2 regions of the Shewanella sp. KCT genome follow, and region 2 is predicted to be linked to the other one. Evidence: predicted binding sites of a transcription regulator. Region 2 holds the regulator's gene; the other holds the start of a gene.

Region 1 (12,283 bases), on a different contig from region 2:
CAGTGATCAGGGCGGGTAACCGGGTCTCAGTCTGCCGCATGGAGCTACACAACGAGAAGGGCTCGCATATTGCCTTCGGTACTGGCACCTACATGGTGGGCTAGCCAGCTAATCCCCCTATAAATTACCGCCAATTTAGTGAGACGCGCTGACAAGAGACTGCTCCAGCGCGAGGCGCGAAAAGAATGCTTATGGCCGCTTGAGTCACGCGGCTTAGACGCCTACAATGCCACTCCCGCACTTTTTCTAAATCCTAAGCTATGGCCGATATTGAGTATCGTAAAGGGGTAGCGCTCGCCATCTGCGCCTACTGCCTCTGGGGCTTTGCTCCCCTCTATTTTAAGCTGCTAAACCATGTGTCGGCGACCGAGATCCTGCTGCATCGCGTGATCTGGTCCTTCGTCTTCATGCTGATCTTGATGCAATTTATCGGTGGTTTCGCCAAGCTGCGCGCCCTGTTCCGGCAGCCCAAACAGCTTGGCGTGTTAGCTATTACATCGGTTCTGATCGCCGGTAACTGGCTGTTGTTCATCTGGGCGATCAACAATGATCATATGCTTGATGCCAGCCTGGGCTACTTTATCAACCCTTTGGTCAATGTGCTGCTGGGCATGGTGTTCCTGCAGGAACGCCTGCGTAAACTGCAGTGGGCCGCCGTCTCTTTGGCCTGTGCCGGCGTACTTATCCAATTGATCTCTTTCGGCTCGATTCCTGTGGTGTCCCTGGGGCTCGCCGCCTCGTTCGGCATCTATGGTTTGCTGCGCAAGAAGGTCAATGTCGACGCCAAGACGGGACTGCTGGTCGAGACGGCCATCTTAGTGCCTGTGGCACTGCTCTATCTGGCGATGAATCTCGATGGCACCAGCATCCTGGAAAACAGCTGGCAGATGAACCTGCTGCTGATGGCGGCTGGGATAGTCACCTCGATTCCCCTGCTCTGCTTTGCCGGCGCCGCTACGCGTATCCCATTGTCCATGCTAGGCTTCTTCCAATATATCGGCCCCAGCATCATGTTTATCATGGCCGTCAGCCTGTTTAACGAGCCCTTCGATCTCGAGAAGGGGATCACCTTCGCCTTCATCTGGAGCGCCCTGGTGATCTTTACCCTGGACCTGGCGTTAAAGAGTCGGCGTAAGCAGGCTAGCTAACAAAGCCTCCGGCTGCTCCAGACTCAAGATCAACAGATAGCCCTCGGTCGTCGGCAAAACCAATACCTGGCCGTCGCCGGTGACCGACAGTAGGGCCTTATCTGTCCTGTCGCTGGCATCTGCCAGCTTAAACCACCCCAGCGAATAACCCGGCATGCCCACGCCGTTGCTGCGATAGCTCAGTTTAAGCGCGTCATCTCCTCCCAAGCTGACGATTTTAGCCTCAGCCGGCACCAGGCTTTGACGCGGTAACTCGACCCGGTAGAGGGGAATATCCACCAGCATAGTGCTTGAAGTAAGGCGAACGCTGGTATCATGAGCCTTGTAAAACATCCAGGAGAGCAGGCCCAATACGGCGATCACCATCCCAGCAGAGGCATATTTTGCCTTCTTAGGTAAGGGCTTCACCATCAGTAGCACTAGCACCAAGGCGACCCCCAGCAGCATAGACAGGAAGATCCCACTGGTTGCCGAATCTAAGGTTGTGAGTTGAAAGACTTGAGTATCCATCTCTAAATATCCTCTTGAAACATTTGGGCATACAGGCAGATCATCCCTGAGCCCAACCCTAACATGAACCGATAACTTGAGTGTGGTGCTATCGACATATTATGTCAAGAGTCGTTACTGTGAGTTAACTTGGACACACAAAAAGACCACCCCAAGGGTGGCCTCTTTCATCGGACGGGTTTAGCCTTATTGCAGATCTAAGGCGAGAATCTTCGATTTGCGCTGATAGTTATACAGCTGCTTCTTCTTGTTTGGCAGGGCATCGACCTCGACGATCTGAAAGCCATGCTCGAGGAACCAGTGAATGCTGCGGGTCGTCAGCGCAAACAGGCGGGCATAACCACGCACCTTGGCCTGACCTATGATGTTCTTCAGCAAGATGCTACCGCGGTCGGCATCACGATAATCGGGATGCACTACCAGGCAGGCAAACTCTCCGGCATTGTCCTCCTCGAAGGGATAGAGGGCGGCACAGCCGATCACCAAACCATCACGCTCGATCAGCATAAACTGCTCTATCTCCATCTCCAGCTGCTCACGTGAGCGGCGCACCAAGACCCCAGCTTGCTCCAGCGGGCGGATGAGATCCAAAACACCACCGATATCGGCAATGGTGGCTCTGCGCAGGCGCTCGGCGCTCTCGGTGACTATCTGGGTACCAATACCATCACGGGAGAACAGCTCTTGCAAAAGGGCGCCATCATCGAGATAGCTGACGAAGTGGCAGCGAGCCACACCGTTACGACAGGCGTCTATACTGGCCTGCAAGAAGGCCCGAGTGCCCACACACCAGTTGTCTTCATCGGTCAGCTCAGACAAGATGCGCTGGGCATCGGTCGGCATCAGCTCGGCGATCACCTCGCCGTTACTGTCGAGTATCCCCTCCTTGGCGCTGAAACCTATCATCTTGTCGGCCTTGAGCTTCACCGCGATCTGAGTCGCGACCTCTTCGGCGGTCAGATTAAAACACTCGCCGGTCACAGAGGCCGCCACCGGCCCCAGGAGCACTATGCCATGATTGTCCAGCTGACGTCTGAGGCCCGCCACATCTATGCGTCTCACCTTGCCACTCAGGCAGTAGTCAACGCCGTTGTCGACCCCTAAGGGCTGGGCTATCACGAAGTTACCGCTAACCACGTTGATCTGCGCCCCTTGCATCGGGGTATTGCTCAGGCTCATCGACAGGCGCGCGGTGATGTCCAGCTGCAGACCGCCCACCACCTGCTTGATCACTCGGAAGGACTCTTCATCGCTAATGCGCACCCCGTTGTAATACTCAGGGGAGAGATTATGCGCGGCCAGGGCCTCATCGATTTGCGGCCTGGCACCATGCACCAGAACTATCTTGATCCCCAGGCTGTGAAGCAGGGCGATATCGTTGATGATGGAGCGAAACTGACTCTGCGCCAGCGCCTCACCGCCCAACATGACCACAAATGTCTTGCCCCTGTGTGCATTCACATAGGAAGCAGAATGACGAAACCCCTCGACTAACTCAGTAGTGCGCACCCGCGTAACCTCAACAATAAATATGTGACAATATTGTCACCAGACGAATAACAAGCCAATTTTATTGCATTTAAATTCACATTAAAAGCATTTGTTGTCATCGGAAGTGATATTTTTTCATCACAACGAGACAATCTGATTAAGCATAGCAGAATAGATTAAGATCAGAGGCTTAGGTAGAGATCGGAATCCGTAGACCCGCAGGGCTATCGCCTGGGAATTTATCTAAAGAATTGGAGAGAGCTGGCCAACGCCATGGGGATATATTTAGGGCAAAAAAAAGCCCCTGCAATGAGGGGCTTTTTCCAAAAAAACGTGAATCAAGAATTACTTGATTTTCGCTTCTTTGTAGATAACGTGCTGACGGATAACGGGATCAAATTTCTTGATCTCCATCTTTTCAGGCATGTTACGCTTGTTTTTCTCAGTCGTGTAGAAGTGACCTGTTTTAGCGCTAGAAACTAGCTTGATCTTCTCACGGTTACCTTTAGCTTTAGCCATGGTTTATTACACCTTCTCGCCGCGGGCACGAAGTTCAGCAACAACAACTTCGATACCTTTCTTATCGATAATACGCATACCTTTAGTAGATACACGTAGCTGTACGAAACGCTTTTCGTCTTCTAACCAGAAACGATGGTTCTGTAGGTTAGGTAAAAAACGACGACGAGTCGCGTTCTTAGCGTGCGAACGGTTGTTACCAACCATCGGCTTCTTGCCAGTAACTTGGCATACTCTTGACATGTCAATCTTCTCCAAAAACAATTTAACGCTCGAGCATTAATGTACCTCGAATATGGCCGTCGCCCGAGGCACACAAAGAGGGCGCATTTTATACAGGATCTAAAATCAAAGATCAAGGGATATTCAATCTATCCATCCCCTCTCTGCAAACGAAACTATCTCACGATCGCCCACAACCATATGGTCTAGCAGCGAAACATCTATAGTCGCCAACGCGTATTTCAATCGCTCAGTAATTCGCCGATCAGCATGACTGGGCTCAGCCACCCCCGAGGGATGGTTGTGGCACACAATTACCGCTGCGGCTTTTTTCTCAAGCACTAGGCTTACCACTTCTCGCGGATAAACCGAGGCTGAATCTATGGTGCCACGGAACAATTCGACGAACTGAATCACCCTATGCTGACTATCGAGCAATAAGATGGCAAACACTTCGTAGGCACGATCCGCCAATTGTCTCATTAAATAGTCCCGAGTTAAATCAGGATCTGACAAAATCTTTCCTCTTTGTAGATTTTCTTGCGCGATCCGCTTGCTTAACTCGATGGCAGCCTGCAGTTGGGCATACTTTACCGGACCGATCCCCTGAATATAACACAGCTCACTCAAGGAGGCGCTAAAGAGCGCTCTGAGGCCACCGAAGTGGGTTAACATGACTCTGGCCAGAGACACGGCGCTTTGACCCTTAAGGCCGTTTCTGAGCAGCACCGCCAGCAACTCGGCATCGGAGAGCTGCGCGACACCACTGCGCAGCAGTTTTTCTCTGGGCCCCTCTCCCTGAGGCCAATCTTTGATTGCCATAAACACTCCTTGTCTCGGCGCCATCTGCACACCTAGGCTTTAGAGTATGGTCTAGTTTTTAAAAACTTGTATCCTCAACCTCAGCAGGATTGTGGTATGGTTAGCGGGCAAAATTAAACGCGATTAGTGATCAACATGAGTCTAACCAATAAAAAGATATTGCTGGGAATTGGCGGCGGCATTGCTGCCTATAAGTCTGCCGATCTGGTCCGCCGCCTGAAAGAACGCGGCGCAGATGTGCGTGTCGTCATGAGCCAAAGCGCGCAGGAATTTATCACGCCGCTGACCCTGCAGGCGCTATCGGGCCATCCCATTGCCACCGACCTGTTAGACCCGGCGGCCGAAGCCGCCATGGGCCATATCGAACTCGCCCGCTGGGCCGACTTAGTGTTGATCGCCCCGGCAACCGCCAACCTGATCGCCCGCATCAATGCCGGCATGGCCGATGAGTTGATCACCACCACCTGCCTGGCCACAGAAGCGCCTGTAGTGCTCTGCCCGGCGATGAATCAGCAGATGTATCGCAACGTCGCCACCCAGGACAATCTGGATAACCTGAGAAAACGCGGCCTCACCATCTGGGGACCGGCTTCGGGTAGTCAGGCCTGTGGCGAAGTTGGCCCAGGCCGAATGGAGGAGCCTCTGGTGATCGCCGAGCGCGTCGAACACTTCTTTGCGCCAAAGCTGCTTCAGGGAATATCGATACTGCTGACGGCGGGCCCAACCCGCGAAGCAATCGACCCCGTGCGTTACATCTCTAATCACAGCTCGGGCAAGATGGGCTTTGCCCTGGCACGCGCGGCGGCCGAGATGGGCGCCAAGGTGACCCTGGTCTCCGGGCCGGTTAATCTCGAGACGCCGATGAATGTCAATCGCCTCAACGTCGCCTCGACCCAGGAGATGCTCGACGCCGTGATGCAGCAGGTACACCACAGCGATATCTTTATCGGCTGCGCCGCGGTCTGCGACTATCGCACCGCGGATATTGCCGACGAGAAAATTAAGAAATCTGCCACAGAGATGTCACTTGCGCTTGTACGCAATCCTGATATCTTAGCCACGGTCGCGACCCATGAGGTACGTCCATTCACGGTAGGATTTGCCGCCGAGACCCAGGATGTAGACCATTACGCCAAAGACAAGTTGACCCGCAAGAAACTGAATATGATCGCCGCCAATGACGTATCCGACCCGGCCATCGGCTTTAACAGCGATAGCAATGCCTTGAAGGTCTTCTGGCAAGGAGGCGAGCACGCCCTGCCCGCCACAGATAAATACACCCTGGCGAAACAACTACTCACCTTAATCGCACAGCAGATGAAGACAGCATGAAGACGCCCATAGAACTCAAGATCCTCGATTCTCGCATCGGCTCGCAGTTTCCGCTTCCCGCCTACGCGACACCGGGCAGTGCAGGCATGGATCTGCGTGCCATGATAGAGACCACCATGGTGATTCAGCCGGGCGAAACCCAACTGATCCCAACCGGGATCGCCGTGCATGTTGCCGATCCCAGCCTGGCGGCCGTCATCCTGCCGCGCTCCGGCATGGGCCACAAACATGGCATAGTGCTCGGCAATCTGGTCGGTCTTATCGACTCTGACTATCAGGGCCCCCTGATGGTCTCTTGCTGGAACCGCAGCAGCGAACCCTTCACCTTGGAGATTGGCGATCGCCTGGCGCAACTCGTGTTTGTGCCTGTGGTACAAGCCGAATTTAAATTGGTCGACGAATTCGACACCTCAGATCGAGGCGAAGGCGGTTTCGGCCACTCGGGTACTCGATAATTAGGTACCTATTAGCCAAATTCTCGATAACACGGCACTCACACATCGACACGCCGCAAAGAATAATTAGAGAGTCATGGGCAGCGCCTGCCCATCGGCTCCTGTAGTAATTAAGTAAAGGATACTTAGATGGCTGCAAGCCCTAAAATCAACCGACGCGAACATATTCTTCAATGTCTGGCCACCATGCTAGAAACCAGTCCCGGTCAACGAATCACCACGGCAAAACTTGCCGCCGAGGTGGGCGTATCTGAGGCGGCGCTCTATCGCCACTTTCCCAGCAAGGCGAGAATGTTCGAGGGGCTGATCGACTTTATCGAAGAATCGCTGTTGTCGCGCATCAATCTCATCATGGATGAAGAGAAGGACACCATGAGACGCTGTCAGTTGCTGCTGCAACTCTTGCTGGTATTTGCCGAGCGCAACCCAGGGATCTCCCGCGTCCTCAACGGTGACGCCCTATTGGGAGAGAATGAGCGACTGCGTAACCGTACCAGCCAGATCTTCTCCAAGGTTGAGACTCACCTGAAACAGATCCTCAGAGAGAAGACCCTGAGAGAAGGCAAAGGCTTTAACCTGGACGAGGCAATCCTGGCTAACCTGCTGCTGGCCGTGGCCGAAGGCCGCATCGCCCAATTCGTGCGCAGCGACTTCAAAAACAAGCCCACCGAACACTTCGCCGAGCAGTGGCAGTTTATTCAGCAGCAGCTACTTCAGAGTTGACTAATATCAATAAAAACAGCGACCTGTAATACACGGGTCGCCGTGTTTTTCTAGACAAAAGTATTGCACTCGTAAATCCGTTGTTTTACCCTCCTTAGCGCAACAAACCCACAAAAACTCTATAACAATTGTGCGTACAAGGATGTTATATGAAACTAATTCAGTCGTTTAGTTTAGCCTGCCTCTGCCTTATCAGTAGCCAAGCCACGGCTTCAAACAAAGATATTACCGAGCTTTTTAGCCGCTCAGCCGAATTTTCTAACGTGCAGATCTCCCCCGACGGAGACTACCTCAGCGCCATCACCTCCCACGAAGGTAAGCATATGCTGATGATTCTGGACGCCAAAACCAAGAAACCGACCAATGTGGTTCGCTTTCCGGACAACGCCCAGGTAGGGCAATACGTTTGGGTTAACAATGAGCGTGTCGTGCTGGCTAAGGAATACCTAAAAGGCTGGAGCGACCATCCCATCTATTATGGTGAGCTGATGGCTGTCAATGCCGATGGTTCCAAGCCAACCTATCTTTTCGGTTATAAAGGCGGTGAGCAACAAACGGGTTCTCGCATCAAGAAAAATACAGCGATACAAGCCACAGCCTATATTCTCGATCCTATGCCTGAAGATGATCGCTACATGCTCATCCAAGCGCTCCCTTGGGGTTCCGGCAGCGCAAACACAATGGAGAATCTTCAGCAGGTTTATAGAGTCGATGTCTACAAGGGAACACGTAGAAAAATTGCGACCTCACCTATCTCCTACGCTCGATTTCTGCCGGATCATGATGGCGAAGTTCGCTTTGTCAGTGGTACCCGCGACTACGTCAGTTCCCAGCTCTATTACCGCAAAGACGATGAATGGGTAGACACAGATAAGCTGAATTTAAATCTCGATGATATTACTCCTATCGCCTTCGGTGATGATGAGAACAGTGTCTATGTACTCGGCAGCGAAAACGGTAAACCTAAAGGGGTCTATTTAGTCGATATCAAGAACGGTAAGAAGCAGCTTATTAGCCAGGACAAGGTGGTCGATCCTAGCAATGTTTGGATCAACCGCGTCAACAAGCAACTCTACGCCGTAGAATATGAAAATGGCTATCCTACCTATGAGTTTGTCGATAATGATGAAAAACTGGCCACCACACTGAAACAGCTACTCACCGCACTGCCTGGCCATCAAGTTCATCTCGTCAGCCAGACCAACGACATGAGCAAACTGATCATCAAGGCTTTCAACGATAGAAATCCTGGCGACTACTACATATTCGATGCCACCAGCAAGAAACTTGAATATCTAGTCTCACAAAAGAAATGGTTAGATCCCGATAAGATGGCCGAGATGAAGCCAATAAGCTTCACCGCCAGAGACGGTAAGGTGATCAGCGGATACCTCACACTGCCCTATGGGAAAGAGGCCAAGAATCTGCCGCTCGTGGTCAATCCTCACGGCGGTCCTCACGGTCCAAGAGACTGGTGGGGCTTTGATGATCAGAACCAGTTGATCGCCAGTCAAGGCGCCGCCGTGCTGCAGGTAAACTTCCGCGGTTCGGGTGGTTACGGCTCTGCATTTGAACATGCTGGCCACCAGAAATGGGGCACAGAGATCCAGTACGATATTATCGATGCCACCAAATATGTCATAGAACAAGGCATAGTCGACAAAGAGAGGATCTGTATTGTCGGCGGCAGTTTCGGTGGCTACTCGGCGCTACAGAGTCCAATCCTGGCACCGGATCTCTTTAAGTGCGCCATAGGCTTCGCCGGTGTCTATGATCTCGAGCTGATGTTCAGCGAAGGGGACGTACAGGGCCGCCGCGCGGGTGAACGTTACCTGAAGCAGGTACTGGGTGAAAACGAAGCCATGCTTGAGCAGATGTCACCCAGCAAGAACGTCGATAAGCTTAAGGTCAACTTGCTGCTGGTGCACGGCGGTGAAGATGAGCGAGCGCCAATCGAACAGCTCGAAGCGCTTGAAGAGGGGCTCAAGAAACACAACTACCCTTATCAGAAACTGGTCATGGACGATGAGGGCCACGGCTTCTATAACGATGAACATAGGGCGAAATACTATCGTCAGATGATGAGCTTCCTCAAAGACAACCTTAAGCTCTAAACCTCTTAAAAACCCTAAAAGCCGATTGCCACAATCGGCTTTTTTGTTAATCCCCTAGTAATTCTGGGTATAAATTACCCGCAATTCAGGGTATCCTCCCTGACCCGCCGCCCTATGTTTACTGGCGCCGGACAGGCTATAATGAATATCTTAAAGGTTAATTTGTTAAAAAAATTAGTAAATTAACCTTACTGAATAGACCACTATCTGATGGTGGAGGACACGATGGCATTAAGTGAAGCAGCACAGCAGGTGCAAACTGCATTATTAGAGCGCGGTCTCGAGACGCCCATGGTCCCGTGCGGACTGAGCAGCGAGGCGCGCAAGGAAAAGATTGAGCACCATATGCGCGAGATCTTAACCTTAATGTCACTGGATCTGCGCGACGACAGCCTGGTCGAGACCCCTAAGCGCATCGCCAAGATGTATGTCGATGAGATCTTCTCGGGCCTGGACTACGAGAACTTCCCCAAGATCACAGTTATTGAAAACAAGATGGGCTTCGATGAGATGGTCAAGGTCAACGACATCAGCCTCACCAGCACCTGTGAGCACCACCTGGTGACCATAGACGGTGTGGCGACCGTGGCCTACCTACCGCGCAAAAACATCATAGGCCTGTCTAAGATCAACCGTATCGTGCGCTTCTTTGCCCAGCGCCCACAGGTGCAGGAACGCCTGACGCAACAGGTTCTGGTGGCGCTGCAGACGCTACTTGAGACAAAAGATGTGGCGGTTAAGATGGATGCGGTGCATTACTGCGTTAAATCCCGCGGCGTGATGGACTCTACCAGCACCACAACCACCACGGCCCTGGGCGGCATCTTCAAGTCAAATCCGGCCACCCGCGCCGAGTTCCTAAGCAATTAAGCCAATGGCTTTAAGCGAACTCCACTCAATAAAAAACGTTGCCTAGGCAGCGTTTTTTTGTATCACAACAATTGATACCGATTAGATACCGTATTGGTCGCGATAGGCACTTACCGACGCCAACTGATCTTCCATGCCAGGTTTTTCCGACAGATAGTTGATCAGATCTTCCAGCTTGATGATAGAGACGATGTTGCAGCCGAAATCGCGCTCGACTTCCTGGATTGCCGACAGCTCGCCCTTGCCTTTCTCCTGACGATCCAGCGCAATCAACACACCCGCCAGCTCAGCATTGTGGGCCTCGATAATCTCCATAGATTCGCGAATCGCGGTACCAGCGGTGATCACATCGTCCACCAGCATCACACGGCCCTTAAGCTCGCTGCCCACCAGACTGCCACCCTCGCCGTGATCTTTCTTCTCCTTACGGTTAAAGCAGTAAGGCATGTCGATATCATGGTGATCGCACAGAGCCACCGCCGTGGTGGTCGCAATAGGGATACCCTTGTAGGCAGGGCCAAACAGCAGGTCATATTCGATACCCGAATCCACCAGCGCCGCCGCATAGAAGCGACCCAGACGCGCCAGATCACGCCCGGTATTAAACAGGCCAGCATTAAAGAAGTAAGGGCTAGTGCGGCCTGACTTTAACGTAAATTCGCCAAAACGTAATACCTGACGCTCAAGGGCAAACTCAATAAACTCACGTTGATAGGCTTTCACAATCTCTCCTTTTTAAAATGTAGGGGTACGCTCAATTCGATTTAAAAAAAGGACCCCGTAGGGTCCTGATCAACAAAATAATGATTAACTCAATGCCGCCTTCTGCACATCGACGATCTCGCGAATGCCGTGCTTGGCCAGATCCAGCAGACTCAGCAGCTCTTCATGGCTAAAAGGTTCGCCCTCGGCTGTACCCTGAATCTCGATGATTTTACCTGTCTCTGTCATCACCACGTTCATATCGGTCTCTGCGGCGCTATCTTCCACATACTCGAGATCGCAGATAGGCTCGCCCTTGTAGATGCCTACACTCACAGCGGCAATCAAAAACTTAAGTGGGTTGGTCTTGATCAGTCCCTTACCACGGGCCCAGTTAAGCGCGTCAACCAGCGCCACACAGGCACCGGTAATGGCTGCAGTGCGGGTGCCACCATCGGCCTGGATCACATCACAGTCGATCACGATAGTGTTTTCACCCAGTGCCTTCATGTCTACCGCAGCGCGCAGAGCACGACCGATAAGACGCTGGATCTCCTGGGTACGACCAGACTGCTTACCACGGGCAGCCTCGCGATCCATACGGCTGTGGGTCGAGCGTGGCAGCATGCCATATTCGGCGGTTACCCAACCTTGGCCCTGACCTTTCAGGAAACGCGGCACCCCTTCGGTGAAGCTCGCGGTGCACAGCACCTTAGTCTCGCCAAATTCAATTAATACAGAACCTTCTGCATGGGCTGTGAACTGTCGCGTAATGGTTACCGGACGAGATTGAGCTGGGGTTCTGTCACTTGGGCGCATTGGCATTTCCTGTTTGAAATAGAGATAAGCAGATTTGGCTGCATATTATAGGGGCTTGCGCGCTTCGATGCCATGTTAATCATGACCGAAAGCTTAAAGGGAGGAGAGTTTGCTTTAACCCTGCAACTCATCGGACTATAATCCAAGGTCACTAAATCGATTTAAACTATTGGAATTACCCATGATCCAAAGCATGACAGCCTATGCTCGCATCGAGCACAAAGCACAATGGGGCACCGCCTCCTGGGAGATCCGTTCGGTCAATCAACGTTACCTGGAAACCTACCTGCGACTGCCAGAACAGCTGCGCAGCCTAGAGCCTGTCCTCAGAGACCGTCTGCGTAAACGTTTAAATCGCGGCAAGATTGAGGTCAACCTACGCTACGATCTCGGTGAAGATAAAAATAGCGACCTACAGCTTAACCAAGCCTTGGCCAGTCAGATCATTCAGGCGGCCAACTGGGTCAAGCAGGAAGCCGGTCAAGGCGAGATCAACATTGTCGACGTGCTGCGCTGGCCAGGCGTGATGTCAGGTAGCGAGCAGGACATGGATGCC
Region 2 (12,283 bases):
CAGAAAAATCGCGGTGCTCACATCAATGTCTCAGGCATGGCCCTGGCTAAGTATGCTCCAGAGCGCGAGAACGCCATCAAGTTGATGGAATACCTCTCAGGTCAACAGGCGCAGCAGACTTACGCCGAGCTCAACATGGAATATCCAGTCAAGGCAGATGTGAAGCCGTCTAAGCTGGTAGCCTCCTGGGGAGAGTATAAGGCCGATGAACTTCCCATCCACAAGCTGGCCGAGTATCACGGCGCGGCGGTGAAGTTACTCGATCAGGTCAAGTTCGATCTCTAGTGATAGGCGGTCGTTGCTCAAAAGATAGCCTTCCTTCGGGAAGGCTATCTCGTTTTTATGCCGCATGGGTCACTATTCAATTAATAATCGTTTGCGTTTAAGCTTAGATTTAAGTTGGTCACAGATAATGGCCTGACTCGCTTTATTGAGATTTTCTATGATTTTAGGCTTTCCCAAATCCTGGTCGACCCTAAGCTATCTGACCGCCATCTGCTTCGCCCTGCCGCTGGGAGCCATCTGCATACAGGCAATGGTGCCAGATGAGGCGGTATTCGGTCACCTGATGCAAACCGTTCTGCCGACCTATATTTTCAACACCTTGGCCTTAATGTTGTTTGTCAGCCTGGGCGCCTTGCTGATCGCCGTGCCTGCGGCCTGGTGTGTGGCCCGCTGTGATTTTCCCGGACGCAATGGGTTTCAGTGGGCGTTGCTGCTACCCCTAGCCATGCCCGCCTATGTGGTGGCCTATGTCTATACGGACCTGCTGGATTATGCCGGGCCGGTTCAGGCCTGGCTGAGGCAAGTTAACGGCTGGTTGTCGCCTACGGATTATTATTTTCCCGATGTGCGCACCCTGGGCGGTGCGTCTGTGATGCTGGCGCTGGTGCTGTTTCCCTATATTTATTTGCTGGCGCGCACCGCCTTCATGGAGCAGTCGCCAAGCCTGCTGCACGCCTCCAGAGTGATGGGGGTGGGGCCCTGGCGCAGTTTCTGGCGTCTGAATTTGCCTATGGCACGGCCCGCCTTGGCGGTGGGGGCGGCGCTGGTGGCGATGGAGACGGCCGCCGATTTCGCTACCGTCAGCTACTTTGCCGTGCCTACCTTGACGACGGCGGTCTACGATACCTGGCTGGGATACGGCAGTCTGGCGGCGGCAGCTAAACTCTCAGCCATCATACTGCTGGTGGTCTTCTGTCTGATCGGCGCCGAGCGCTTTGCCCGGCGTAAACAGCAGCTGTTTCAGAAACAGACGCCGATAACCTCCCACGAACGATATGCGCTAACGGGTTTCAAGGCCTGGCTCGCCGCGGGCTATTGCGCTGTGCTGCTGCTGTTGGCCTTCGGCCTGCCGATTTGGGTCTTGCTGGGGTATGCCTGGGACTACTTTGATGTCAGTTGGAATCAGGCCTTCTGGGAATACAGTCTCAACAGCCTGATCATTGCCCTAGTGGTCAGTCTAGTCACTGTGGTGTTCGCCTTGCTCTTGATGTTTGTCCGGCGCTGCAGCCCAAGAAAAATCGATATCCTGCCGTCACGTCTGGCCTCGACGGGCTATGCCCTGCCGGGTACTGTGCTGGCGATTGGCGTCTTGGTGCCTCTGAGCCTTCTTGATTTCACTGTCAACGATCTCTATGCCTATTTCGACCAGAGTGGGCCTGGGCTTATCTTCAGTGGTACCCTGTTTGTATTAATTTTTGCCTTTGCGATCCGCTTTGCCGCCATCGCCATCGGCAGCATAGAAAACAGCTATAAGCAGATCAGTCCCTCGCTGGATATGGCATCGGTTACCATGGGGATGAGGCCCAGCGCCATTCTATCGCGGATCCATCTACCATTGCTTCGCAGCGGCATCTTCGCCGCCATCTTGCTGGTCTTTATCGAGTGTATGAAGGAGCTGCCGGCGGCTTTGCTGCTCAGGCCCGTGGGGTTTGAGAATCTCGCCACCTATGTCTATCAGTTTGTCTCGGACGAACAGCTCGAGCAGGGCGCCCTGGGGGCCATAGTGATCGTCTTGGTGGGGTTAGTCCCGCTTATTTATCTCAATCGCTCCTTGGAGCAAGGTAACTAATATGTCGACACTTACCATAGAACAGGTTCACAGCGATTATCAGGGGCTGACGATTCTGCGCGGCTTAGATCTTGTGCTGCATCAGGGAGAAATTGCCGCCCTGCTCGGCCCAAGCGGCTGTGGCAAGACCACGCTCCTCAAGGCGATTGCCGGGCTGCAGCCTATCTCCCAAGGGCGTATCAGCATCAATGGCCGACTGCTCTCTGGACCCGAGACGTTTGTGCCCAGCGAGCGGCGAGAGGTCGGGATGATTTTCCAAGACTACGCTCTGTTTCCTCACCTGACTGTGGCCGAGAATATCTTGTTCGGGGTGAAAGGCTTGGATAAGTCTGCCAGACAGGCGAGGCTGGGTGAGATGCTGGCGCTGGTGAAGCTAGAGGGCCTAGGGGGCCGTTATCCTCACGAACTCTCGGGGGGGCAGCAGCAGCGGGTGTCGATTGCAAGGGCGCTCGCCTATGAGCCAGAACTCTTGCTACTCGATGAGCCCTTTTCTAATATCGACGCTAAGGTGCGCGGCGAGATGATGGTGGAGATCCGCGAGATCTTAAAGCAGCGCGGGGTAAGCGCCGTGTTCGTGACCCATAGTAAGGATGAGGCGTTCGTGTTCGCCGATAAGCTGGCGCTCTTCAAGGATGGCGCCATAGCTCAATATGGCAGTGCTGAGACCCTCTACGCCGAGCCAGCGGATAAGTATGTGGCGGAGTTCCTCGGTCAGGTGAATTATCTTAGCTGTGAGGTGAAAGATAGGGCCCGGTTACAGACCCTGCTGGGTGAAGTACAAAGCAGTAGCGATTTGGTCAAAGCCGCCGGCTATCGTGGTGAACTCCTGCTGCGCCCGGAGCAGCTGCAGATGGCAGAAGATGAGAAAGGTGAGGGCACTATAATAGCGCGGCGCTTCCTCGGTAATCTGTGCCACTACAGCATCTTAATTGGCGAGGAGATATTGGCAGTGCGCTCGCCCCTGCATCATTTTAGCCCTGGGCAGAAGGTTGGCCTGTCGGTGACGCCTCATCCGGCGGTGCTCTTCTAAGCTGGCCTATGTAACATTTTTGTGAAGGGCATTTGCGTCTGGCTATGGTTGCCAACCTAAAAAAAAGTTAATCTAGCCGGTAAATGACGTTTCGCTTTAACGGTTTGTGGGTTGTGTAATACTAATTATCGCTAAAGTTTCGGATAATAACGCCGAAATTGAGACTGACGAAAGGTAGGTTTATTTATGGATAGTCTGGTTATGCCACGTGAACAGCTGGGTGTGTGTGCCGAAGGAAATTTACATAGCGTGTATCTGATGTTCAACGCCAACGACGGCGTCGAGTCTCAGCTGCGTCCCTGCGTCGCCAATGTCGCTCAGTATATCTATGAATTGGCCGACCAGTATGCCGACAGCGCCTTCAACGGTTTCGTGGCCATAGGTGCCAACTACTGGGATAGCCTGTATCCAGGGTGTCGTCCTTCACAGCTCAAGCCTTTCCCGGCTATGCATGCCGACAACCGCGATGCACCGGCCCATGAGTATGATCTCTTCGTGCATCTGCGCTGCGATCGTTACGATATCTTGCATCTGGTGGCCAACGAGGTGTGTCAGATGTTTGAAGATTTGGTTGAGTTGGTGGATGAGGAGAGGGGATTCCAGTTTATGGATACCCGGGATCTAACTGGATTTGTCGACGGCACAGAGAACCCTAAGGGGCGTCATCGTCAGGATGTGGCCTTGGTGGGCGACGAAGACGAGTATTTCCGTGGTGGCAGCTATATTCATGTGCAGAAGTTTGCCCATAACCTTAGTAAGTGGAACCGTCTGCCGCAGAAGAAGCAGGAAGATATCATAGGCCGTACCAAGATAGACAATATCGAGTATGCCTCTGAGGACAAGCCGCTTACCAGCCACATCAAGCGGGTCAATCTGAAGGATGCCGACGGCAAGTCGATGGAGATCCTGCGCCAGAGTATGCCTTACGGGTCGATGAAGGAGCAGGGGCTGATGTTTATCTCAGTCTGTCGCAACTCGGTACATTTCGAGAAGATGCTGAGCAGCATGGTCCATGGCGACGGCGAGGGGAATCACGATCACCTGATGCACTTTACCCAGGCACTGACAGGCTCTGCATTCTTTGCCCCGTCGCTTGATTTCATGGAGCGAGAGGCAGAGTTCGAGGATTAAGGCAAAGCGGCTCTCTTAATCAGTCGCTTAATATGAGTCTCTCGATGTGAGCTCCTCAAAGTGACCAACGTCTAGCTGCTAGACGCTAACTTAATAAAAAACACACCCTAAGGTGTGTTTTTTTGTGCCCGCTTAACGGTGACTTAACGGTCGGGATCCCAGTAGTTGGTGGGACGCTTGGCATAGATCTCATCGATGGAGCGCACCTGCACCTTATTGTGCTCTGGGTACACCACCACATCATGGGGATCGCGATTGCCCAGCACCAGAAACAGGAAGTCGGCTTCGGATTCGTTTTTCAGGGTATGGGCGATGCCTGAGTTGGCGGTAAAACAGATATAGTCGCCCTGCTTAAAGGGGTGAGGCTCGCCGTCGATATATAAGGTGGCTTCGCCTTGCAGCGCGTAGAGGTGTTCCTCTTCCTTGGTGTGATAGTGGGCGACGGAGGAGAGCTTGCCGGGCTCCAGTCGTTCCATGGTGACGCCGATCTGCTGACAACCGGCGGCATCGCCGATATGTTTCTGATGGCTGGCGTATCGATCTGAGTGTTGCCAAGATTCCCAGCAAAGGTTGTCGATATTGATTATCTTATTGTTATTCATCTCGGGTCCTTAACCATCGGGTGACAGAGGGGGATGGTTTAAACTCAGTGTATCCTATCAGATATACAGTATTCAATTTGAGCGTGATTAAACCTAGGTTAAACCAAGTCAAAACTTAGATAAAAAAACACCCTTTGCCCAAACTGGCTAAAGGGTGTCTCTTGAGAGGACGGCCTAGGCCATCCTTGAGAAGCGGATTAATCGGCGTAGTTAAATAGCGACTTGACGGTCTCGAGTGTCTTGTCCACTTCCTGAATGTTGGAAGGGCAGATAAAGATGGTATCGTCACCGGCGATGGTGCCAAGAATGCCTTCTGGCTTACCTATGGAGTCCAGTAGTCTGGCGATCAGCTGGGCCGCACCTGGGCTGGTTCTGACCACTATCATAGATTGGTTATGGTCGACATCCAGTACTAAGTTCTTCAGTGGGCTGCCGGCCGTCGGGACCCCAAGCTCGGCGGGCAGGCAGTAGACCATCTCCTGCTTGGCGTTGCGGGTGCGCACGGCGCCAAACTTGCTCAGCATGCGTGAGACTTTGGATTGGTTAATGTTGTTGAAGCCCTCGGACTGCAGGGCGTTGACTATCTCGCTCTGGGAGCCAAAACGCTCCTCTTTCAAGATAGCCTTAAAGGTCTTTACAAGTTCGTCTTGATTTTTATTGGCTTGCATATCGAATTATTCTTATATTCAAAAAACTGGCTTATTTTGAATATTTTTGCGCCATCAGTCAAGCGTTATTCGGATTGTGTGAATAAAAATTCAGATTTGCAGAGGGTTCTTGGAGGCAAAGGCTAACAGGCAAGGCTGGGCAGTATATCTTAAATGGCCTGTAAATGGCAGTGGGCTGGGAGAAATTGAAATTATCTGGCCACACGACTAAGGGATAATTGAATTTTTACCGTGATTCCAGTAATGTTGCGCCATCGGTAAATCTAGATCTATATCACATAATATCCAAGAATTAACGGAGATAACTATGAAAGTTGCTGTACTTGGTGCCGCCGGTGGTATTGGCCAGGCTCTTGCCCTACTACTCAAAACTCAACTGCCTGCCGGTTCAAAACTATCCCTTTATGATATCGCGCCAGTCACTCCTGGTGTTGCCGTTGACCTAAGCCACATCCCGACTGCTGTAGAAGTTAAGGGTTTTGCGGGTGAAGATCCAACGCCAGCGCTGGAAGGTGCCGACGTGGTACTGATCTCTGCCGGTGTTGCACGTAAGCCAGGCATGGATCGTTCAGATCTATTCAACATCAACGCGGGTATCGTAAGAAACCTGGTTGAGAAGTGTGCCGCAACTTGCCCTAAGGCGCTGATCGGTATCATCACTAACCCAGTTAACACTACTGTCGCTATCGCTGCAGAAGTACTGAAGGCTGCCGGTGTATACGACAAGAACCGTCTGTTCGGTGTGACTACCCTTGACGTTATCCGCTCTGAAACTTTCGTTGCCGAAGCGAAAGGTCTGAACGTTGCCGACGTTAAAGTGAATGTTATCGGTGGACACAGCGGCGTGACTATTCTGCCACTACTGTCTCAAGTCGAAGGCGTAAGCTTCTCTGATGAAGAAGTGGCTGCACTGACGACTCGTATCCAGAACGCGGGTACCGAAGTGGTTGAAGCTAAGGCGGGTGGCGGTAGCGCGACTCTGTCTATGGGTCAGGCGGCATGTCGTTTCGGTCTGTCACTGGTTCGCGGCCTACAGGGCGAAGCTAACGTTGTTGAGTGTGCCTATGTCGATGGTGGCAGCGAGCATGCTGACTTCTTCGCGCAACCTGTACTACTGGGTAAGAACGGTATCGAGCAGGTACTTGCCTATGGTGAGGTTAGCGAGTTCGAAGCTAACGCACGTGATGCTATGCTAGACACGCTTAAAGCCGATATCGCACTGGGTGTCGACTTCGTAAAATAAGGCTAAGCCTCTAAGTTAGTGTGAGTGTTAGTCCTTAAATAAAAATGGAGCCGATTGGCTCCATTTTTTTATGGGTAACTTTTACCTTGGTATCGAGGGCCGAAAGGCTGATTAGGAGCTAATAGTCTGCAACTTAGTGATCGCGCGCCACGGCGATTCTCGCCAGCGATATCAGGGCCTGCTTGTAGCCACTATCTGGCAGCATATCTAATGCGCGTATCGCCTTCTCTGCTTCTTCCTGAGCGCGTTTCTCTGTGTAGTCCAGGGCGCCACACTGCTTAAGGGCATTTAATATGGTATCGATATGCTCAGTGCCGTCGCCTTTCTCGATCGCATCGCGAATCAATTGACGCTCCAGCTCGTTGCCGTTGGCGATGGCGTAGATAAGCGGCAGGGTAGGCTTACCCTCGGCCAGGTCGTCACCTATGTTCTTACCCAGGGCCTCGGTATCGGCCGTATAGTCCAGTAGGTCGTCGGTGAGTTGGAAGGCGGTGCCCAGATACTTGCCATAGTCGGCCAGTGCAGTCTGCACTTCTATGCTGCTATCGGCCAGCACGCCTGCCAGACGGGTGGCGGCTTCAAATAGCTTCGCCGTCTTGCAGTAGATCACCCGCATGTAGCTCTCTTCACTGGTGTCTGGGTCGTTACAGTTCATTAGCTGCAATACTTCGCCTTCTGCCAGTACGTTGGTGGCATCGGCGAGCACTTCAAGCACCTCCATGCTCTTAAGTTCTGTCATCATCTGGAAAGAGCGGGTATAGAGGAAGTCACCTACCAATACGCTGGCGCTGTTACCGAACAGGGCGTTGGCGGTTTCCCGGCCGCGCCTAAGCATAGATTCATCGACCACGTCGTCGTGTAGCAGAGAAGCGGTATGGATAAACTCAACGATTGCCGCCAGTTTGAGATGCGCTTCACCTTCATAGGCGATGGCGCGGGCGGCCAAGATAGAGAGCAACGGGCGCATGCGTTTGCCGCCGCCATTGATGATGTAGAATCCGAGTTGATTAATAAGGGCGACATCCGATTCCAACTGCTTATAGATAAGTTGGTCGACGGCTTTCATATCAGCGTCTGCCAGCTGACGAATGGCATTCAAATCCATATAATGGCTCTACTTTTAGGGTTGCGAGGTAATTCAGACAGCCCAAATTAAGGCGAAAATGTTATAATTATTAGATTCTACCTAAAAATGCCTCGCCTGACAGTAGCAGAAGAGTATTGTGCGAGTAATTCCGATCTTTTTTTGATCAAAGTGAATTAGGACTTGTCAGCCAGGCGAACTTAGCGTAAACTCCGCGACCATTGTCATTAAAGCTTTTATAGCACCCAGCCAAACAAAAAGGGTCTGCGTGCTAGAAATATCGGAGTAAAATAGCTATGTACGCTGTTTTTCAAAGTGGTGGTAAGCAACACCGTGTTGCTGAAGGCCATACTGTACGTCTAGAAAAATTAGAAGTTGCTACAGGCGAAACTATCGAATTCGACCAAGTTCTTTTGGTTGCAGATGGTGAAACTGTACACGTTGGTGCACCTTTAGTTGAAGGTGGTAAGGTTGTAGCTGAAGTGATCAGCCATGGCCGTGGCGAGAAGGTAACTATCGTTAAGTTCCGTCGTCGTAAGCACCACGACAAGAAGATGGGCCACCGTCAGTGGTTCACCGAAGTTAAAATTACAGCTATCAACGCTTAATAAGGGGTCTAACTAATGGCACATAAAAAAGCTGGCGGTTCTACTCGTAACGGCCGCGATTCAGAAAGCAAACGTCTTGGTGTTAAGCGTTTCGGTGGTGAATCAGTTCTAGCTGGTAACATCATCGTTCGTCAACGTGGTACTAAGTTCCACGCAGGTGTTAACGTAGGTATCGGTCGTGACCATACTCTATTTGCACTAACTGACGGTAAAGTTAAGTTCGAAGTTAAAGGTCCTAAGAACCGCAAGTTCATTAGCATCGAAGCTTAATACTTAGCTACCCAAGCTAGTTTCTAAAGCCCTGCCTCTGGTGGGGCTTTATTGTTTATGAAGAATCATTACTGGTGAAAGAGCCTGTATATCGCTCCAGCACCAGTCCAATATTGTCTCTGCCGCTTGTGTGCTGGGGCAGTTGCATCATTGTTTTTTGGCGGTAAGTTTCGATAGGCAGTATAATCGGTCTATTGTTTGGCGCCTGGAGTTGGTATGAAGTTTGTCGATGAAGCCGTGATCAGAGTCGAAGCTGGTGATGGCGGTAGTGGTTGCGTTAGTTTTCGACGCGAGAAGTATGTGCCCGATGGCGGCCCAGATGGTGGTGACGGTGGTGACGGTGGCAGTGTTTATCTGCAGGCCGATGAAAACCTCAACACCCTGATCGATTACCGTTTCGAGCGTTTCCATTTTGCCGAGCGTGGCGAGAATGGTCGTGGTCGCGACTGTACCGGTCATGGCGGTAAAGATCTTATTCTTAAGGTGCCAGTCGGGACCCGCGCCGTCGATGAAGAGACCCAGGAAGCCCTTGGGGATCTCAAGACCCATGGTCAGAAGCTGTTGGTAGCTAAAGGTGGCTTCCATGGCCTGGGTAACACTCGCTTTAAGAGCAGCACCAACCGCGCACCGCGTCAGAAGACATTAGGGACGCCGGGTGAGGTGCGTAGCCTGAGACTCGAGCTGATGCTGTTGGCGGATGTGGGTCTGCTGGGTATGCCTAACGCAGGTAAATCGACCTTTATTCGCTCAGTGTCTCGTGCCAAGCCCAAGGTCGCCGATTATCCATTTACCACTCTTGTGCCTAACCTAGGGGTTGTGACACCAAGACATGGCCAAAGCTTTGTGATCGCCGATATTCCCGGTCTGATCGAAGGCGCCGCCGAAGGGGCTGGCCTGGGTATTCGCTTCCTTAAGCACCTCGAGCGTTGCCGTGTGCTGCTGCATATCCTGGATATCGAGCCTATCGATGGCAGCGATCCAGTCGACAGCGCCCGCGCCATAGTGGGTGAGCTAGAGAAGCACTCGCCGCTACTGGCCAGCAAGCCACGTTGGTTGGTGTTCAACAAGACTGACCTGCTGCTCGAAGAGGAGCTGCAAGAGCGCGTCGATCGCATCGTCAAAGAGCTGGATTGGCAGGGCGATGTCTACTGTATTTCGGCCTACAACCGCGAAGGCACGCAGGAACTGGCGCTCAAGCTGATGGACTTTATCGATGCTCTGCCACCAGAGGTCGAGGAAGATCCCGATGCCGAGGTCGAGTTCAAGTGGGACAACTATCATCAGAAGACCCAGGAAGTGGTCAACGAAGACTATGATGACGACTTCGACGACGACTTCGATGATGATGACTATGATGTCGAAATCATCTATCAAAGGTAAGTTTATTAAGTTACCCCTTTCATTCTGAGAGAATTGTGTACGCCGATACTCAAAATGATATTACCCGGCAGGTTGTCCGGGTTGCTCAACTCTTACTGGCCTATGGTGCTGAGTCCGACCTCGTCGAAGAGATCAGTCAGCGCCTGGGTCAGGCATTAGGTCTCGCCAGTGTCGAGATCTCCATCTCCTCTAATTCCCTGGTGCTGACCAGCCTGGTGCACGGTCGCTGTATCACCACTACCCGGCGCATTCGCGAGCATGGCATCAATATGACCATCATCTGCGAGCTGCAGCGCATCTGTCTGTTGACCGAGAAGGGGATCTACGGCCTCAACGAGGTGCGTAAACGTGTCTCGCGGATCCAGCCAAAGAGCTATCCGAGGCGCTATCTGGTGCCCATGATCGGCCTATCCTGTGGCAGCTTCTGTCACTTATTTGGTGGCGATACCATGGCGGTATTGATCACCATACTGGCGGCATCAGTGGGCATGTCGGTGCGTCTGGCCATCGCCAAGCATCATTTCAACCTGCTGGTGAATTTTGCCGTGACCGCCTTTATTACCACCTTGGTGGCGCAGATGGGCTATCACCTGCAACTGACCGATACCCCTAAGCTGCCGATGGCCGCCAGCGTGCTGATGTTGGTGCCGGGTTTTCCCATGATCAATGCGATCTCGGATATGGTGAAGGGGCACCTTAACGTGGGGATCTCCCGTTGGGGACACGCCACCCTGTTGACCGTCTCATCCGTCATAGGGATCACCATCGCCATGCAACTGGGAGGACTTTTCCTATGATGGAGCTCCTGCTCAAGCTGCTAAACGATGCGGCCTTCTCGGCTGTTCCTGCGGTGGGGTTCGCCATGGTGTTCAATGTGCCCAAACGCTTCTTGCCTTACTGCGCCCTGGCTGGCGCCCTCGGCCACAGCCTGCGCACCTTACTGCTGCATTTCGGTATGCCGATAGAGTGGTGTACCTTTGCCGCGGCGGCCTTGGTCGGAGTGTTAACCATAGGCTTTGCCAAGAAACATCTGGCACCGCCGCTGATGTACGCCGTAGCGGCGATTATCCCCATGATCCCGGGAACCTATGCCTACAACACAGTGATCGCCTTGGTGCAGCTGTCTGCCCAGTCTGAGGTAAGCCCCGAGTTGACCGCAGAGGTGATCAGCAATGGCTTGAAGACCATCTTCATCTTAGGGGCGTTATCTGTCGGACTCGCCATGCCCAGTCTGCTTTATTTTCGTACGCGCCCAGTGATCTAATTCTTAACCCTACAGACGGCACAAGACCGTTGGAGAGCCCATGAAAATAGCTATGATTGCCGCGATGGCAAATAACCGGGTTATCGGCAAAGATAATCAGATGCCCTGGCATCTGCCCGAAGACCTGCGCCACTTTAAACAGATGACCCTAGGTAAGCCTATGGTCATGGGCCGTAAGACCTTCGAATCCATCGGTAGACCCCTACCTGGGCGCCACAACCTAGTGGTGAGTCGACAAAAAGATCTGGTTATCGAGGGCGTGACCTGCGTGACTTCATTCGAACAAGCCAAGGAAGTGGTGCAGGGCTGTGAGGAGTTGGTGGTGATTGGCGGTGGCCAGCTTTATGCCGAGCTATTGCCTCAGGCGGATCGCCTGTATCTGACCGAGATCAATCTCGATGTCGAGGGCGATACCCATTTCCCGGAGTGGGATGATGGCAGTTGGCAGCTGCTCGACAGTGAATCTCACATAAATGATAAAGGTTTGGAATATCGCTTTATCAATTTGGCAAAAAAATGTTAACTTATGGTGTTACCCCGAGTTGTCTTTAGGCATCACTTTAGTGATAGCTTACTGAAAAAAATAATAAATATTATAGGAGTACCCGATGCGTTTTTTACCGACTACGTTAGCTGTGGTGATTGCAGCCTCTGTTTATACTGTTCCAGCGCCAGTTAAAGCCAACGATCAACTCGTTGCCAACATCTGTAACTATGTTCAGGCAGACGATAAAAACCGTTTACGTAAGAAATTAAAAGAAGCGCGCGTTAAGCTACGTAACGTGTACGAAGGGGTGGCCTGTGACGGCAACAGCCTGCTGCGTTTCGCCATGATCAGCGGCGCCAACGATGTGGGTGAGTTCATGAGCAAGCGCCTCTCTACCGAAGAGTTGAGCGTCAAGGAAGCCGACGGTCTGACCGTCGTCGAG

The links. The regulator ArgR, encoded in region 2, controls arginine synthesis, uptake and breakdown. The targets are predictions, from matches to a motif close to ANTGAATANNTATTCANT.
Region 1: the regulator ArgR is predicted to act here: its motif matches at 3,231-3,248, upstream of argA (amino-acid N-acetyltransferase).

What each region holds. Positions count from the first base shown of each region.
Region 1 is NZ_LVDJ01000005.1:296,014-308,296, reverse strand. Features, by position in the region: gene AYI87_RS09975 (thioesterase family protein) at 1-104, shown strand, start outside; gene rarD (EamA family transporter RarD) at 261-1,148, shown strand; gene AYI87_RS09965 (hypothetical protein) at 1,119-1,658, opposite strand; gene argA (amino-acid N-acetyltransferase) at 1,845-3,167, opposite strand; gene rpmG (50S ribosomal protein L33) at 3,495-3,668, opposite strand; gene rpmB (50S ribosomal protein L28) at 3,675-3,911, opposite strand; gene radC (RadC family protein) at 4,035-4,712, opposite strand; gene coaBC (bifunctional phosphopantothenoylcysteine decarboxylase/phosphopantothenate--cysteine ligase CoaBC) at 4,848-6,044, shown strand; gene dut (dUTP diphosphatase) at 6,041-6,499, shown strand; gene slmA (nucleoid occlusion factor SlmA) at 6,629-7,222, shown strand; gene AYI87_RS09925 (alpha/beta hydrolase family protein) at 7,372-9,336, shown strand; gene folE (GTP cyclohydrolase I FolE) at 9,562-10,206, shown strand; gene pyrE (orotate phosphoribosyltransferase) at 10,288-10,929, opposite strand; gene rph (ribonuclease PH) at 11,014-11,727, opposite strand; gene AYI87_RS09905 (YicC/YloC family endoribonuclease) at 11,909-12,283, shown strand, end outside.
Region 2 is NZ_LVDJ01000004.1:10,158-22,440, forward strand. Features, by position in the region: gene AYI87_RS07045 (Fe(3+) ABC transporter substrate-binding protein) at 1-285, shown strand, start outside; gene AYI87_RS07050 (ABC transporter permease) at 443-2,074, shown strand; gene AYI87_RS07055 (ABC transporter ATP-binding protein) at 2,076-3,104, shown strand; gene AYI87_RS07060 (Dyp-type peroxidase) at 3,291-4,235, shown strand; gene AYI87_RS07065 (cupin domain-containing protein) at 4,379-4,837, opposite strand; gene argR (transcriptional regulator ArgR) at 5,035-5,505, opposite strand; gene mdh (malate dehydrogenase) at 5,813-6,748, shown strand; gene ispB (octaprenyl diphosphate synthase) at 6,882-7,853, opposite strand; gene rplU (50S ribosomal protein L21) at 8,129-8,440, shown strand; gene rpmA (50S ribosomal protein L27) at 8,456-8,710, shown strand; gene cgtA (Obg family GTPase CgtA) at 8,927-10,090, shown strand; gene AYI87_RS07100 (threonine/serine exporter ThrE family protein) at 10,126-10,887, shown strand; gene AYI87_RS07105 (threonine/serine exporter family protein) at 10,884-11,354, shown strand; gene folA (type 3 dihydrofolate reductase) at 11,395-11,877, shown strand; gene AYI87_RS07115 (DUF3718 domain-containing protein) at 11,963-12,283, shown strand, end outside.